Regions from separate parts of the Variovorax sp. 3319 genome, predicted to be linked through region 2. Evidence: riboswitches for the same ligand, from Rfam matches in the RefSeq annotation. Region 2 holds a riboswitch; the other holds the start of a gene.
What was found. A riboswitch is a leader RNA that binds a small molecule or an ion and turns the genes downstream of it on or off. The one in region 2 is predicted to bind glycine.
Positions count from the first base shown of each region.

Region 1: linked by a shared signal. The riboswitch ahead of J2X67_RS13590 (D-amino acid dehydrogenase) and the one ahead of gcvT (glycine cleavage system aminomethyltransferase GcvT) in region 2 are both predicted to bind glycine.

Region 1 is NZ_JAVDUZ010000006.1:46,306-54,066, forward strand. It holds gene J2X67_RS13565 (DMT family transporter) at 1-111, opposite strand, end outside; gene J2X67_RS13570 (LysE family translocator) at 108-707, opposite strand; gene J2X67_RS13575 (PLP-dependent aminotransferase family protein) at 811-2,226, shown strand; gene J2X67_RS13580 (PhaM family polyhydroxyalkanoate granule multifunctional regulatory protein) at 2,324-3,022, shown strand; gene J2X67_RS13585 (FIST N-terminal domain-containing protein) at 3,070-4,350, shown strand; gene J2X67_RS13590 (D-amino acid dehydrogenase) at 4,373-5,674, opposite strand; glycine riboswitch at 5,766-5,871, opposite strand; glycine riboswitch at 5,904-5,994, opposite strand; gene rfbB (dTDP-glucose 4,6-dehydratase) at 6,108-7,181, shown strand; gene rfbD (dTDP-4-dehydrorhamnose reductase) at 7,178-7,761, shown strand, end outside.
Region 2 is NZ_JAVDUZ010000003.1:237,973-245,733, reverse strand. It holds gene J2X67_RS08340 (putative hydro-lyase) at 1-141, opposite strand, end outside; gene J2X67_RS08335 (LysR family transcriptional regulator) at 233-1,138, opposite strand; gene denD (D-erythronate dehydrogenase) at 1,240-2,256, shown strand; gene J2X67_RS08325 (TRAP transporter substrate-binding protein) at 2,329-3,300, shown strand; gene J2X67_RS08320 (TRAP transporter small permease) at 3,387-3,881, shown strand; gene J2X67_RS08315 (TRAP transporter large permease) at 3,878-5,155, shown strand; gene J2X67_RS08310 (hypothetical protein) at 5,303-5,833, shown strand; glycine riboswitch at 5,856-5,946, shown strand; glycine riboswitch at 5,959-6,070, shown strand; gene gcvT (glycine cleavage system aminomethyltransferase GcvT) at 6,116-7,294, shown strand; gene gcvH (glycine cleavage system protein GcvH) at 7,360-7,731, shown strand.

The sequences.
Region 1 (7,761 bases), on a different contig from region 2:
CGTGCCGGTAGCGAGCCGTGTCATCGGCAGGGTGACTGCGAACAGCGCCACGCCGATCACGCCCAGCCACATGCCCAGGGTCTCGTCCTTGATCGCGAGTCGTTTGGTCATACGCTGAGCATCCACCAGGCCGTGAGCACCAGCACCAGCCCCATCGCGCGGTTGAACCACAGCAGGCGCTTGCCTTTGGCCAGCCATTCGCGCAGCAGCGCGCCGACCAGCGCGTAAGTGAAGTTGCTGATGAAGGCGTAGACCAGCATTACCGGCGCGACGATGGCGAACCGGCCCAGCTGGTCGGGCTGCCCCGCAATCCAGCCGGCAACCAGCGTGAGGGCGAGCAGCCAGGCCTTGATGTTGACGAACTGCAGCATCACGCCCTGTCCGAAGCCGATATCGAGGTTGGCGCCGTCCGCGCGGCCGAGCGTTCCGCTGCCGCTCAGCTTGTAGGCGAGCCACAGCAGGTAGCCCACGCCGAGCGCTTTGATGGCCAGGCGCAGCGGCGGCACTGCCACCACCAGTGCACCGATACCCGCCGCGCACAGCACCAGCAGCAGCGTCCAGCCCACGGGCACCGCCACGACAAAACGCATGGCGCGCGGCAGGCCGCCATTTGCGGCCAGGGCAGTGGAGAGCGTGGTGTTGGGCCCGGGCGAGAAGCTCATCGCCGTGGCCAGCACCAGCAGCGCGGTGAATTCTTGCCAGTTCATTGCATACACTCTAAACTTCGCGACCATTACAGTTCCAATACAGTTGATCGAACATATTCGAAATCTGTATTGGTCTGCCACTCGACACAGAAGCGCAACGCCGATGCTGACACGAACCTCCACCCAGTCGCTCACAGGGCAATTGGCCGACCGCCTGGCAGAGCGCATCCGCACGCGGCTGTTGCCGCCCGGCGCGCGCCTGCCCTCGGTGCGCGAATGCGCCCGCCAGCAGGGTGTGAGCCCGTACACGGTGGTAGCGGCTTATGACCAGTTGCTGGCGCAAGGCCTGGTCGAGGCGCGCCGGCAGCGGGGTTTCTACGTGCGCGATGCCGCGCCCCCGCCGGAGGGGCGTCCGGCCAATGCGGCGCCCATGGTCGCGCAGATGATGGCGTCGCGTGTACCGGCCGACGCGAGTTCGCTCATCCGCAGCATGTTCCACAGGCCGAGCGACAAGCCGCAGCCCGGCATGGGCGTGTTTCCGCCGGACTGGATGTCTTCGACCTTCATGCCGACGGCGGTGCGCCGCATGACCAATACAGCCGCGCTGCAGGAGTTGTCGCTCCAGTACGGTGAACCCTCCGGCGACGCCGCGTTGCGCCGCAGCCTGTCGAACAAGCTCGTGGGCATCAACGTGCCGGCCGCGCCCGACCAGATCGTGACGACAGTCGGCGCAACGCACGCGCTGGACATCGTGAGCCGCACGCTGCTGCGCGCGGGCGATCCGGTCATGGTGGAAGAGCCGGGCTGGGCGCTCGAATTCGCGCGGCTCGAGGCACTGGGCATGCGCATCCTGCCGGTGCCGCGCCGCGCCGACGGGCCCGACCTGGAAGTGATGGCGCAGTACTGCGCGCTGCACAGCCCCAAGCTGTTCGTGAGCGTGAGCGTGCTGCACAACCCGACGGGCTACAGCCTGACGCCGGGCAGTGCGCACCGTGTGCTCAAGCTGGCCAACGAACACGACTTTCACATTGTCGAAGACGACACCTACAGCCACCTTGCGCCCGAGCACGCCACGCGGCTGAGTGCGCTCGACGGCCTGCAGCGCACCATCTACGTGAGCGGCTTCGCGAAGATCCTGGCGCCCAACTGGCGCATCGGCTTTTTGGCCGCGTCGCCCGAACTGAAGGAGCGGTTGCTCGAAACCAAGCTGCTGGCGACCCTGACCACCCCCACGCTTTTTGAGCGGGCGCTGTCGTGGTGCATCGACCAGGGGCAATTGCGCCGGCATGCCGATCGCATACGCATCCGGCTCGACGGTGCACGCAGCCGCGCAGTCAAGCTGGCCATGGCGCACGGCTGCAGCTTTGCCTCGGAGCCTGCGGGCCTGTTCGGCTGGGTCGATACCGGTGTGGACACCGATGCACTCACGCAGCGCATGCTCGACCAGGGCTACCTGCTCGCGCCGGGCTCGCTCTTTCATGCGCGAAGGCCGCCGAGCACGATGATGCGCATCAACTTCGCAACTTCGCAGGACGCCGCTTTCTGGAAGGTGTTCAGCAAGGTCCGTGCGGAACTCTGAGCGCTCTTGACAGCTGAACGGGAAGGGGCGCAAGCCCAAAAGGCGATGCCTTGGAGTAAGCTGGCATCACAAGAAAACCCAACCCGGAGACTCCTGCATGAGCAACGCCAGCCAGCCTTTCGACTTCAGCCAGTTTGTCCCCGGATTCGACTTTCTGAAGAACCTCGCAGGCGGTGCCGCTGGAGCGGGGGCTGCCACGAGTGCGGTGCCGGGTTTGCCGAGCCTTGCGAGTTGGGTTGCGCCCACGCTCAGCGTGGAAGAGGTCGACAAGCGCATCCAGGAGCTCAAGACCGTGCAGTACTGGCTGGAGCAGAACGGCCATGCGCTCAAGGCCACCATCCAGGCGCTCGAGGTGCAGAAGATGACACTTTCGACCTTGCGCGGCATGAACGTGCGCATGGAAGATATCGCAAGCGCTTTCACCAAGCAGACGGCTGCGGCAGCACCTGCGGCCGCGCCAGTTGGTGCCGCGCAGGCCGAGCCCGAACCTGAAGCCGAGGCGGAAGAAGAGGCGCCGGCGCCTGCCAAAAAGGCGCGCAGCAAGCCCGGCTCGGCAACTGCCGCATCGGGTGGCGACAGCGGCGTGGTCGATCCCATGCAATGGTGGGGCTCCCTCACCGAGCAGTTTCAGCAGATCGCCACCTCGGCGCTGCACGACGCGGCGCAGCTCAAGGTGCCCGCACCAGCCGCTGCTCCCGCGGCTTCAAAGCCGGCGGCCAGGAAAGCGACAACAGCAACCGCCGCCAAAAAGAAGGCGCCGACGGCCGCGCGAAAGCGAACGACCGGCCGCCGCTGACGTCATACGTACACACACATCTTGAAGAGAACGGGTCGGCACGCATCATGAAGTTGTTTCCCTCCGGTCACGCCACCCACCCGCAATGGCGCATGGCGGCCGGCCTCGTGCTGGCCCAGTTGCGCGCCCAGATGGCGCTGCCCGACTACGCCTCGGCACCGACCCTCGGCCTGCTCTACATCACCGATCACTACGCTTCGGATGCGCAAGACATCCTCGACCACCTGAGCGCCGAGCTTCCGGAGGTTACCGACTGGTCGGGCACGGTGGGCATCGGCGTTGCGGCCAACAACGCCGAGTACTTCGACGAGCCTGGCCTGAGCCTGATGCTCTGCGCGTTGCCGAGCGATCAGTACCGCGTGTTCTCCGGCGTTGCGCCGCTGGGCAACTCGGAGATGAGTGGCTTCGAGGCTCATACCGCGCTGGTGCATGCGGACCCGGCTACTCCTGACCTGCCCGAGCTGATCGGCGAGATGGCGGGCCGCACCGACACGGGCTATCTGTTCGGTGGGCTCTCGTCGGGCCGTGCGGGCGCGCTGCAGTTTGCGGTGGGTGGCAATGGCAACATCCGCGGGCACGGCGCGGCGGGCGGTGTGTTCTCGGGTGGCTTGTCGGGCGTGGTGTTCGGCGAAGGCGTGCGGCTGGTGTCGCGCGTCACGCAAGGCTGCCAGCCCCTGCGCTCCGGCGCCGGACGCGAACGCGAGATCACCGAAGCCGACGGCAACCTGTTGCTCAAGCTCGACGGCGAACCCGCGCTCGACGTGCTGCTGGCCGACCTGCAGGTGTCGCTGGAGCGCCCGCAGGAAGCCATCGACGCGGTGCGCGCCACCCTGGTGGGCTTGGCCGATGCGGGCAGCGACGGAATTCGCCGCACCGGCGACCTCGGCGCGGACGTGCTGGTGCGCCACATCATCGGACTGGACCCGACCCGCCGCGGCATCGCCATTGCCGACGTGGCAGAGGCCGGCATGCGCCTGACCTTCTGCCGCCGCAATGCACAGGCCGCGCGTGCCGATCTGATGCGCATCTGCGCGGAAATTCGCGAAGAGCTTGAGCCCGAAGAGCAGACGCTGGCCACCGCGCGTGCCGTGGCGGCCGGCGAGGCCGAAGCAGCGCCGCACCCGGCGCGCCGCATTGCCGGCGCCGTGTACGTGAGTTGCTCGGGGCGCGGCGGGGCGCACTTCGGCGCACCGGGCGCCGAACTGCAGATCGTGCGGCATGCGCTGGGCGACGTGCCGCTGGTGGGGTTCTTTGCGGCGGGTGAAATTGCGCGGCATCACCTGTATGGGTATACGGGTGTTTTGACGGTGTTTACCGGCAACGACTGATCCCGTCGCGCCGGCGGACCAATCAGGCCGGCTGCAGCATGCGCGGGGCTGTCGCAGGCATGCCGGCAAACGCAAAATCGACCTCGGGCGCCAGCCCGCTCACGATCCGCGCCACCGACTTTCCCGACCCGCACGCATGCGTCCAGCCAAGCGTGCCGTGTCCGGTGTTCAGGTACAGGTTCGGCAGCTTCGTCTTTCCGATCAATGGCACGTTGCTCGGCGTCGCGGGGCGAAGGCCGGTCCAGAATTGCGCCTGCGTGGTGTCGCCTGCCCCGGGAAAGAGTTGCTCAACGCGCCGGACGATCGCTTCGCATCGCACGCGGTTCAAGTCGCGATCGTAACCATTGAGCTCGGCTGTGCCGGCAATGCGCAGGCGGTCACCCGACTCCGACGTATAGCGCGAGAACACGAGCTTGAACTCGTCGTCGGTCAGCGAAACCTGGTGCGCCTTGGTGGCGTCTTTGACAGGCAGCGTGACCGAATAGCCTTTGGCCGGATAGATCGGCAGGCGAATGCCCAGCGGTGCGGCATACAGGGGGCTCAACGAACCCATTGCAAGCACGAAGGCATCGCCGCGAATGCGTTGGAAGCGGCCTTCGCTGTCGGTGGCCTCCACGTGGTCGATGCTGCCGCCAGTTTCGCGCAACGCAGTCACCGTGTGGCTCATGAGGAACTTCACGCCGGCTGCTGTCGCAAGGCGTGCCATTTCGCGTGCGAAGAGATTGGCGTCGCCGGATTCGTCTTCTGCCGTGTAAGTGGCGCCGGCCAGTTGTGGACGGATGTGGGCAAGGGCGGGTTCGATCTTCACCGCCTCGTCCGCGGAGATGATTTGCCGTTCGCAGCCGAGCGCGCGCATCTGCTCGGCAGGTTCCAGGGCGCTGTCGAATTCCTTCTGCGTCGTATAGAAGTGCAGGATGCCTTGCGTGCGCTGGTCGTACGCGATGCCGGTGTCGCGACGCAGTTGCTGCAGCACTTCGCGGCTGTAGGTGCCCAGGCGCACGATCTGCTCGATGTTGTGCTTCGTGCGGCCAGGGGTGCATTCGCGCAGGAACTGCAAGCCCCAGAGCCATTGGCGCATGTCCGCGCGAATGCGAAAGAGCAGCGGGGCGTCTTCCTTGCCCAGCCACTGCAGCACCTTGAGCGGTGCGCTCGGATTGGCCCAGGGTTCGGCATGGCTGACGGAGATCTGCCCGCCGTTGGCAAAACTGGTTTCGGCGGCGGGGGTGGCCTGCCGGTCGACGACGGTCACTTCGTGGCCGAGTTGCTGGAGGTAGTAAGCCGAGGTAACACCGAGCAAGCCGGCGCCAAGAACGATCACGCGCATTTCAAATACCTTTGAGGTTGAAGCGCTTGAACTGCGGGCGAGGTTTGCTATTGAATAAATAGCAAGCAACCGGACGACCGCCGTCCAAGTTGCCGCTCCCCCTGTCCTCGGTACCTGAGAGATTCACCCGCTGCGCCCGCAACGGGTTTGCTCCTTCGGTGCATCACGCGAAGTGATGGCTCTCCAGACGGCGTGTCAGTTGGTGCAGTACGGGCCCCTTGCCGAAATTTCGAGAACTTCGTCGGGCCGACCTGAGCGTTTATGGGAGTTTGCGCCTTCGGTAGGGCAACCGGGGTTGCCCGCTCTCCTGCAGTGGGGCGATTGTAGGCGGGGCTCGTGGGGATGCCAACCGTTGTCGTGGCACTGTGCGCCAATGGGATAATCTTCAGTCCATTCGCCAGAGGGCGATCGTTCGACAACAACAGGGGACTCCATGATCCTGGTAACCGGCGGCGCAGGCTTCATTGGCGCCAATTTCGTACTCGACTGGATCGCGCAGAGCGATGAGCCCGTCGTCAACCTCGACAAGCTGACCTACGCGGGCAACCTCGAGACGCTCGCGTCGCTCAAGGGCAACCCGAAGCACATCTTCGTTCAGGGCGACATCGGCGACAGCGCCTTGGTCGATCGCCTCCTGGCCGAGCACAAGCCGCGTGCCGTCGTGAACTTTGCCGCGGAATCGCACGTTGATCGCTCCATTCACGGCCCCGAGGACTTCGTGCAGACCAATGTGCTCGGCACCTTTCGCCTGCTCGAATCGGTGCGCGGCCACTGGAGCGCGCTGCCGGCCGAGCAAAAGTCCGCCTTTCGTTTCCTTCACGTGTCGACCGACGAGGTCTACGGGTCGCTATCCAAGACCGACCCTGCGTTTACCGAAGAGAACAAGTACGAGCCCAACAGCCCGTACTCGGCCAGCAAGGCCGCAAGCGACCATCTCGTACGCGCCTGGCACCACACTTATGGTCTGCCGGTGGTCACCACCAACTGCTCCAACAACTACGGGCCGTTCCACTTTCCCGAAAAGCTCATCCCGCTGATGATCGTCAACGCGCTGGCCGGCAAGCCCCTGCCCGTTTACGGCGATGGCATGCAGGTGCGCGACTGGCTCTACGTGAAGGACCATTGCAGCGCCATTCGCCGTGTGCTCGAGGCAGGCAAGCTCGGCGAGACGTACAACGTCGGCGGGTGGAACGAGAAGCCCAACATCGAGATCGTGAACACCGTGTGCGCTCTGCTCGACGAACTGCGCCCGCGCGCCGACGGCAAGCCGTACAAGGAACAGATCAGCTACGTTACCGACCGACCCGGCCACGACAGGCGCTACGCCATCGATGCGCGCAAGCTCGAGCGCGAGTTGGGCTGGAAGCCGGCTGAAACCTTCGACACCGGCATCCGCAAGACCGTCGAGTGGTATCTGGCGAATGGCGATTGGGTGCGCAACGTGCAAAGCGGCGCGTACCGCGAGTGGGTCGAGAAGCAATACGACACGACGAAGGCGATCGCATGAAGTTGCTGCTGCTGGGCAAGGGCGGACAGGTCGGCTGGGAACTGCAGCGCAGCCTTGCGCCATTGGGCGAACTGGTGGCGCTCGATTTTGACAGCACTGAGTTCAATGCCGACTTCAGCCGTCCCGAGCAGCTTGCCGAGACCGTGCTGAAGGTGCGTCCTGACGTGATCGTCAATGCCGCAGCTCACACCGCTGTCGACAAGGCCGAGAGCGAGCCCGACTTTGCGCGCAAGCTCAACGCCACCTCGCCCGGCGTGGTGGCCGAAGCCGCCGGGCAGATTGGCGCACTCATGGTGCATTACTCGACTGACTACGTGTTTGATGGCAGCGGCAGCAAGCCCTGGCAGGAAGACGATGCCACCGGCCCTCTCAGCGTGTATGGCCAGACCAAGCTCGAAGGCGAGCAACTGGTGGCCAAGCACTGCGCCAAGCACCTGATCTTTCGCACAAGCTGGGTGTTCGCTGCGCGCGGGGGCAACTTCGCCAAGACGATGCTGCGCCTGGCCAAAGAGCGGGACCGCCTGACCGTCATCGACGACCAGTTCGGAGCCCCGACGGGCGCCGAGTTGCTCGCGGACAT
Region 2 (7,761 bases):
GATCACGAGGTTGCCCTGCACATGGGCACTGGCCAGGCCGCTGGTGTGGGCGGCCAGTGCGCCGCTGCGGCAGGCCTGGCGCACACCCAGCGCGCTGCTCGCTGCGCCGGGTTGTTCTACGAAGGATTGGCGGTTCGACATTTGGCGTTTTCGATGCCCGATGCATCGCTGTGGTGTGATTCGACGGATTGTGGGAATCCGCGCTCACGAACGCCAACGCAAAGTTTCTCGCTCAGCTCATCGATTTTTTCGATGACCCCATGCGGTGCGAAGCATGCACCACGGCGGAGCCGAGCGCAGCCTCGGGCAACGGGGAAGACGGGTCGTCCCGGTAGCTTGCGTAGATGGGCAGCGGCTCCAGCGTGTCGTCGCAGGGCAGCACGCGCAGCGGCAGGCGCCGGGCGAGCGGCTCCACCACCGCGCGGGGCAGCGTGGCCACGCCGAAGCCGGCCTCCACCAACTGCGCCATCGCCGAGATCGACGAGATGGCGTGCACCCGTGGCGGCGGGCTGCCGGCATCGCGAAACAGCTCTAGCAGCGCCACATGCGGCTGCGAGCCGCGCTGAAAGGTCAAGAGGTCGAGCGAGAGCAGGTCTGGCAAGCGGTAGCGCCGCTTCAGGTGCAGCTCGCGGTGGCCGACGAAGCACATCGGCATGGGCGGCACGGCGCGGGTGCGCACGCCGTCGCCAGCGGCGGGCAAGGCGGCAAACACCAGATCCTGCTTGCCGCGCTGCAGCTGGTCGACCAGCACCGGCGTGGTTTCAACGGTGAGTTCCAGTTCGAAATCCGGATGCGTCGCCTGCATGTGCTTGAGCCAGCCGGTAAGCCAGCTGTGCACCACCGATTCGATGGCACCCACGCGCAGCACGGCCTCGCGCACGGCGCCCGATCCCATCTCGGCCTTGATGTGCATCTGCATCTCGAGGAGCTTCTGCGCAAAGGCATGAAAGCGTTGCCCGGCAACCGTGAGGCGAAACTGCTTGTCGCGCCGGTCGAGCAGCAGCACACCCAGTTCGCGCTCGAGCGCGGCAATGCGGCTGGAGAGCGCCGATTGGGTGAGGTGCAGCTTCTCGGCCGCACGGGTGACGCTCTTGAGCGCCACGGCCCAGTGAAAGGCTTCAACGAATCGCAGGTTCATCGTTTTCCGGTCGCCCGGTTCCTTGATTGCGCGAGCCGCGAGTGTCGCCTGAGCGGACCGTTCCGCTGCGCTATGCTCGTTGCGAAGGAGACAAGACAACCATGCAGATCGTCATTACCGGCGGTGCCGGTTTCGTTGGCGCACGCCTTGCCCGTACGCTGCTGAAGCAGGGGCAGCTTTCGCTTGCCGGTGCGCCGGCGCGCGACATTTCGCGCATCACCCTGGTCGACCGCGTTGCGCCGCCGGCCGATCTTTCGGCCGATGCCCGCATCGCGGCCGCCCTGGGTGACCTGAACGAGCAACTGGCTTCGCCCGACACGGCGCTCTGGCGCGAAGCCGATGCCATCTTTCACCTGGCCGCCGCAGTCAGCGGCGAATGCGAGGCCGATTTCGACCTGGGCATGCGCAGCAACTTTGCCGCCACGCACGCGCTGCTCGAGAAGGCGCGCGCCGTGGGCACTCGCCCCCTGGTGGTGTTTGCCAGTTCGCTCGCGGTGTTCGGCGACTCGCCAGAGCATCCGCTGCCGCCGGTGATCGAAGACCACACGCTGCCGACGCCGCAGACCAGCTACGGCATCCAGAAGTTCATCGGGGAGCAGTTGGTCGCCGACTACACGCGCAAGGGCTTCATTCGAGGGCGCAGCGTGCGCCTGATGACCGTGAGCGTGCGCCCTGGCAAACCGAACGGCGCGGCATCCGGGTTTTTCAGCGGCATGATCCGCGAGCCGCTCGCAGGCATTCGCGCAGCCTGCCCGGTGCCTGACGAAACGCCCGTGGCCATCGCATCGCCCGCCCGCACGGTCGAAGGCATCATCCGCGCTGCCGAGGCGAGCGATTCCGATTGGGGTCCGCGCACGGCGCTGAACCTGCCGTCGCTTTCCACCACCGTGGGCGAAATGGCCGCCGCGCTTGAACGCGTGGCCGGCAAGGCCGCCACCGCCCTGCTCGACCGCACACCCGACCCGGCCATCCAGCGCATCGTGAAAACCTGGCCCGGGCGCATCGAAACCGCTCGCGCCAAACGGCTGGGGCTTTCGGCTGATGCAGACTTCGAAGTAGTTATTCGTGATTACGTCCGTGAAAATCCCGACGCGGTGAAGCTCCCCGTTGCGGCATAGTCGGCGGCTGCCCGCGGAGTTTGCTTTTTTCGCTTTTTTTCTTCGCGCCTTCTTTTCTCTGGAGACAACACAATGAAATTGACCCGACTGGCCGCCGGCCTGGTTCTGGGCATGGGCATGGCGTGCGCCGCCTTCGCGCAAACCACCATGAAGATCAGCATTTCGACCGCGCAAAACTCGCACCAGGGCGTTGCGATCGACGTCTTTGCCAAGGAAGTCGAAAAGCGCACCGGTGGCCGCTACAAGGTCCAGACCTTCTACAACGGCTCGTTGGGCGGAGAGCGCGAGTCGATCGAAGCGGTGCAGCTCGGCACCCAGGAGCTGGCCTTCTCCTCGACCGGTCCGGTGCCCAACTTTGTGCCGGAAACAAAAATCCTCGACGTGCCGTTCCTGTTCCGCGACAAGGCCCATGCGCGCGCCGTGCTCGACGGCCCGATCGGCCAGGATCTGCTGACCAAGTTCGACGCCAAGGGTTTCAAGGCGCTGGCCTGGGCCGAAAACGGCTTCCGCCACATGACCAACAGCAAGCGCGACGTGAAGGCGCCTGAAGACCTCAAGGGCCTGAAGATGCGCACCATGGAAAACCCGGTGCACATTGCGGCCTACAAGACCTTCGGCATCGTCACCACGCCCATGGCCTTCCCCGAAGTGTTTACCGCCCTGCAGCAAGGCACTGTCGATGGGCAGGAAAACCCGCTGTCGGTCATCATCTCGGCCAAGTTCGACCAGGTGCAAAAGCACCTTTCGCTCACCGGCCACGTCTACTCGCCGTGCATCTTCCTGATGAACAAGGCAGCGTTCGACAAGCTCAGCGCGGCCGACAAGCAGGCCTTCCTGGAGGCCGCGAAGGAAGGCACCAAGGCCAACCGCGCACGCGTGGACGAAGACGATGCCAAGGGCGTCGCCGACCTGCGCGCCAAGGGCATGACGGTGATCGACAACATCGACAAGACCAAGTTCGTCACCGCCCTGGGGCCGGTGAATGCCCAGTTCGAAAAGGACTTCGGCAAGGCCAACCTCGACAAGATCCGCGAGTTCAAGTGAACCCGGTGATGCTATCTCTTCGATAGCATCGGTGCCCGCTCAGTTCGATCTGGCGGGCTTTTTTGTTTTCAACATCACGACTGCAGATGAAAGAACGATTTCTTGGCATCGAGCGCTGGACGACCGGCTTCTCGATGATTGCCGCCTGCGTGATGCTGGTCATCGCCTCCGGCTTGGGCGTGTTCCAGATCATCACGCGCTTCGTGCTCGAGCAACCTGCCGAATGGAGCGAAATCCTGATCCGCATGAGCCTGATCTGGATGGTGTTCCTCGGCATTCCGATGGCTTTCCGGCAAGGGGCGATGGTGAGCGTGGACGTGCTCTATCGCTGGAGCCCGCCGCGCGTCAAGCGCGTGCTCGACGCGGTGGTGAGCCTTGCGGCACTGGCGCTGATGCTGGTCATTCTGTGGTGGGGCTGGGACTACGCCATGCGTGGCCGCGTGCAATCGATGGCCGGGCTCGAGAGCGTGTCGATGATGTGGTCGTACCTGGCGCTGCCGGTCGGTTCCGTTTTTTGCCTGTTCGGCATCGTTGGTAATTTTCTCGATCCCAAGCGGCTCGAACTGGAGACCGCGCAATGACCCCCGTGATGGTTGCAACGATGGTGCTGTGCTTTGCACTGTCGGTTTCTGTGGCGGTGTCCATCGGGCTCGCGTCGATTCTGGGCATCCAGGTGGCCAACGTGAACATGCTCATCTCCGTGAAGGAGATGTTCAATTCGATCAACAAGTTTCCGCTGGCGGCCATTCCGTTCTTCATCCTGGCGGGCAACCTGATGGAAACCGGCGGCATCTCGCGCCGGCTGGTCGAATTTGCCAAGAGCATCGTGGGCGGCGTGCAGGGCGGCCTGCCCATGACCTGCGTGCTCACCTGCATGATTTTCGCGGCGGTGTCGGGTTCGTCGGTGGCAACCACCTTTGCCATTGGCGCCATCCTGATTCCGGCACTCATCAAGCACGGCTACCCCACCGCCTATGCGGCGGCGTTGCAGGCCACCAGCGCCGAGCTTGGCGTGATCATTCCGCCTTCGATCCCGATGATTCTCTACGGCGTGAGCGCCGAGGTGTCCATCGGCGAGCTGTTCATTGCGGGCTTCGGCCCCGGCATTCTCATCAGCTTGGCGCTGATGCTGTTCGTCTGGGCGTTTTGCAAATGGAAGGGCTGGGGCAAGAACGACGGCGACGGCCGCATGCCTTTTGGCAAGGCAACGTGGCAGGCCGGCTGGGCACTGCTGATGCCGGTGATCATCCTCGGCGGCATCTACGGCGGCATCTTCACGCCGACGGAGGCCTCGGCGGTGGCGGTGTTCTATGCGCTGGTGGTCGGCGTGGTGATCTACCGCGAAATCAAGCCCCAGGATCTTTACGTCATCCTGCGCAAGTCGGTGCTGTCGTCGGCGGTGATCATGTTCATCATTGCCAATGCGGGCCTGTTCGCGTTCCTGATCACGCGCGCGGGCGTGCCCGACGCCATCGGCCATTGGCTGCAGGAGGTGCTGAAGTCGCCCACCATGTTCCTCTTGGGCGTGAACGCTGCGCTGTTCATCATTGGCATGTTCATCGAGACCAGCGCGGCCATCATCGTGCTCGCGCCCATTCTGGCGCCTGTGGCAGTGCACTTCGGTGTCGATCCGGTTCACTTCGGACTGATCATGGTGGTGAACCTTGCGCTCGGCATGATCACGCCGCCCTTCGGCGTGAACCTGTTTGCCGCGTGTACCGTGGCGCGCATATCGCTGGACCGGATCGTGAAGTACCTGATTCCCTTCGTGCTGGTGATCCTGGCCTGCCTGATGGTGATTACCTACGTGCCGTGGATATCGCTGGCACTGCGCGACCTGGTGTACGCCAAGTAGGCCGGGCGCGGCGATCAAAGACAAAAAGGGCGGCCTTCTCGGGCCGCCTTTTTTTTGTGCGGCAAATGCCCCTGTAAGGCAAACGTTCATAAAGATGTCACCAGCCGCAACGATGCTGCAGCCTTCGATTTCGAAAGCTGTGGCGCCATGCTTCCCACCAAGACCGACAAGGCACGCGACGAGCTGCAAGGCGGGCAACGCACGCTGAGCCAGCGCGAACGCGCATTGCTGCTGATGGCCGATGGCCGGCGTTCGCTGACCGACTTCAGCCCGCTGTTCGCGAGCCGCGACGAAGCTGAACAGACGCTGCGGGCGCTGATGAACCGCGGCTACCTGCACGACGCCGGGGCCGCCGAGCCCATACCCGCGACACCAGGCGCGCCGGAGCCCATTCGCGTGGCGGCGACATCGAGCGACAACTTCGACGGCAAGCGCTCTCTGGCCACCACGCGCATGTTCCTTTTCGACATCTGCGAGCGCATGTTCGTGCGCCGCGACCCCAAGTTTGCACAGCAGATGCGCGATGCGCTGCGCGAAGCCCGCGACCGCGACGCCATGCTGACGATTGCCGCGCTGATGCTGACGGAAGTCGAAAAAGCCGCGGGCGCCGAACGGGCCGAATCGCTGCGCGAGCGTATCGAAAGGTTGCTACCCCCCGCTTCGGAAACCGTGCACTGAGGCTTTGCGCGATCCACTACACTCGGCGGGGTCAGGAGAGAGCTTCGCCACGCGAGGCCGCCGAAGGCGCAGGGGGTTCCCGAACGCTCAGGCAAAAGGACTGACAAGGCGCTGGCGCATGCCGGCGTTTCCTTGCTGGAGAGAGGCCCTTGCATCTTGCCGATGCGGCGGCCCACCGAAGGAGCAAACCCCGATCGTGGGGCGAATCTCTCAGGTAAAGCGGACAGCAGGGGTGGCCCATGGTTTGCGCCATGGAATTCGACTGCCCCTTTGGAGTGCCCCGTGGCCGCTTCCGCTTCATCATCATCCGACGCCTCATTGCTCAAGACGCCGCTGCACGACCTGCATGTGGAACTGGGCGCCCGCATGGTGCCTTTTGCCGGCTACTCCATGCCCGTGCAGTACCCCGCCGGCCTCATGGCCGAGCACAAGCACACGCGCGACGCGGCCGGCCTGTTCGATATTTCCCATATGGGCCAGTTGCGCCTCGTGGGCCCGGACGCTGCAGCCGCATTCGAAACCCTGATGCCCGTCGACGTGATCGACCTCGCACCCGGCAAGCAGCGCTACGGCCTGCTGCTGAACGATGAAGGCGGCATCCTTGACGACCTGATGTTCTTCAACGAAGGGCACGGCTCGATCTTCGTGATCGTGAACGGCGCCTGCAAGGTGGCCGACCTTGCCCACATCCAGCAGAAAATCGGTGCGCGCTGCGACGTGCAGCCCATGCCCGACCACGCGCTGCTCGCGCTGCAGGGCCCGCAGGCCGCCACGGCCCTGGCACGCCTGTCGCCCGGCGTCGAGCGCTTTGTGTTCATGACAGGCGGCGCCGTGCAGATCGGCGGCATTCCGGCCTTTGTCACGCGCAGCGGCTACACGGGCGAAGACGGCTTCGAGATTTCGGTGGCCGGCAAGGATGCAGACGCCCTCGCCCGCCTGCTGCTGGCCCAGCCAGAGGTCAAGCCCATTGGCCTGGGCGCGCGCAATTCACTGCGGCTTGAAGCCGGCCTCTGCCTTTACGGCAACGACATCGACACCACCACCACGCCCGTCGAGGCCTCGCTCAACTGGGCGATCCAGAAGGTGCGCCGCACGGGCGGCGCGCGCGAAGGCGGTTTTCCGGGTGCGACCAAGGTGCTGGCGCAACTGGCCGCCGCCACGGCCGGTGCCGCGGGCCACACCGACCACGACACCCTGAAGCGCAAACGCGTCGGGCTTGTGGCGCTGGAGCGCATTCCGGTGCGCGACGGCACGGTGCTGCAATCTTTCGAAGGCCAGGACATCGGCATTGTGACCAGCGGCCTGCTCGGCCCGACGGCCGACCGACCCATTGCGATGGGCTACGTGGCCACCGCGTTTTCAGAACCCGGCACGCGCGTGCAGGCCGTCGTGCGCGGCAAGCCGGTGCCGATGGAAGTCTCGACGCTGCCCTTTGTGCCGGCCCGCTATTACCGGGGCTGACACCGGGGCTGACGCCGCCTGGCTGCGTAACCGATCAACATTTTTATCCACGAGGAGTTTTCACCATGAGCATCAAGTACACCAAGGACCATGAATGGGTTTCGGCCGAAGGCGACGCAGCCACTGTCGGCATTACCGTTCACGCGCAGGACGCGCTGGGCGACGTGGTCTTTGTCGATTTGCCTGAAGTGGGCAAGACCTTTGCGCAAGGTGAAGTGGCCGGCGTGGTCGAGTCGGTCAAGGCCGCGGCCGACGTGTTCATGCCCGTGTCGGGCGAAATCACCGAAGTGAACGAAGCCCTGCGCGCCGACCCCTCGCTTGCCAACTCCGACCCGCTGGCCACCGGCTGGTTCTTCAAGGTCAAGCTCAGCGAGCCGGCGCAACTCGACGCGCTGCTCGACGCCGCCACCTACGACAAGTTCGCCGCCGAATCCTGATCTGCCGGGTTCTTCAGCCGCCTTTCCCCA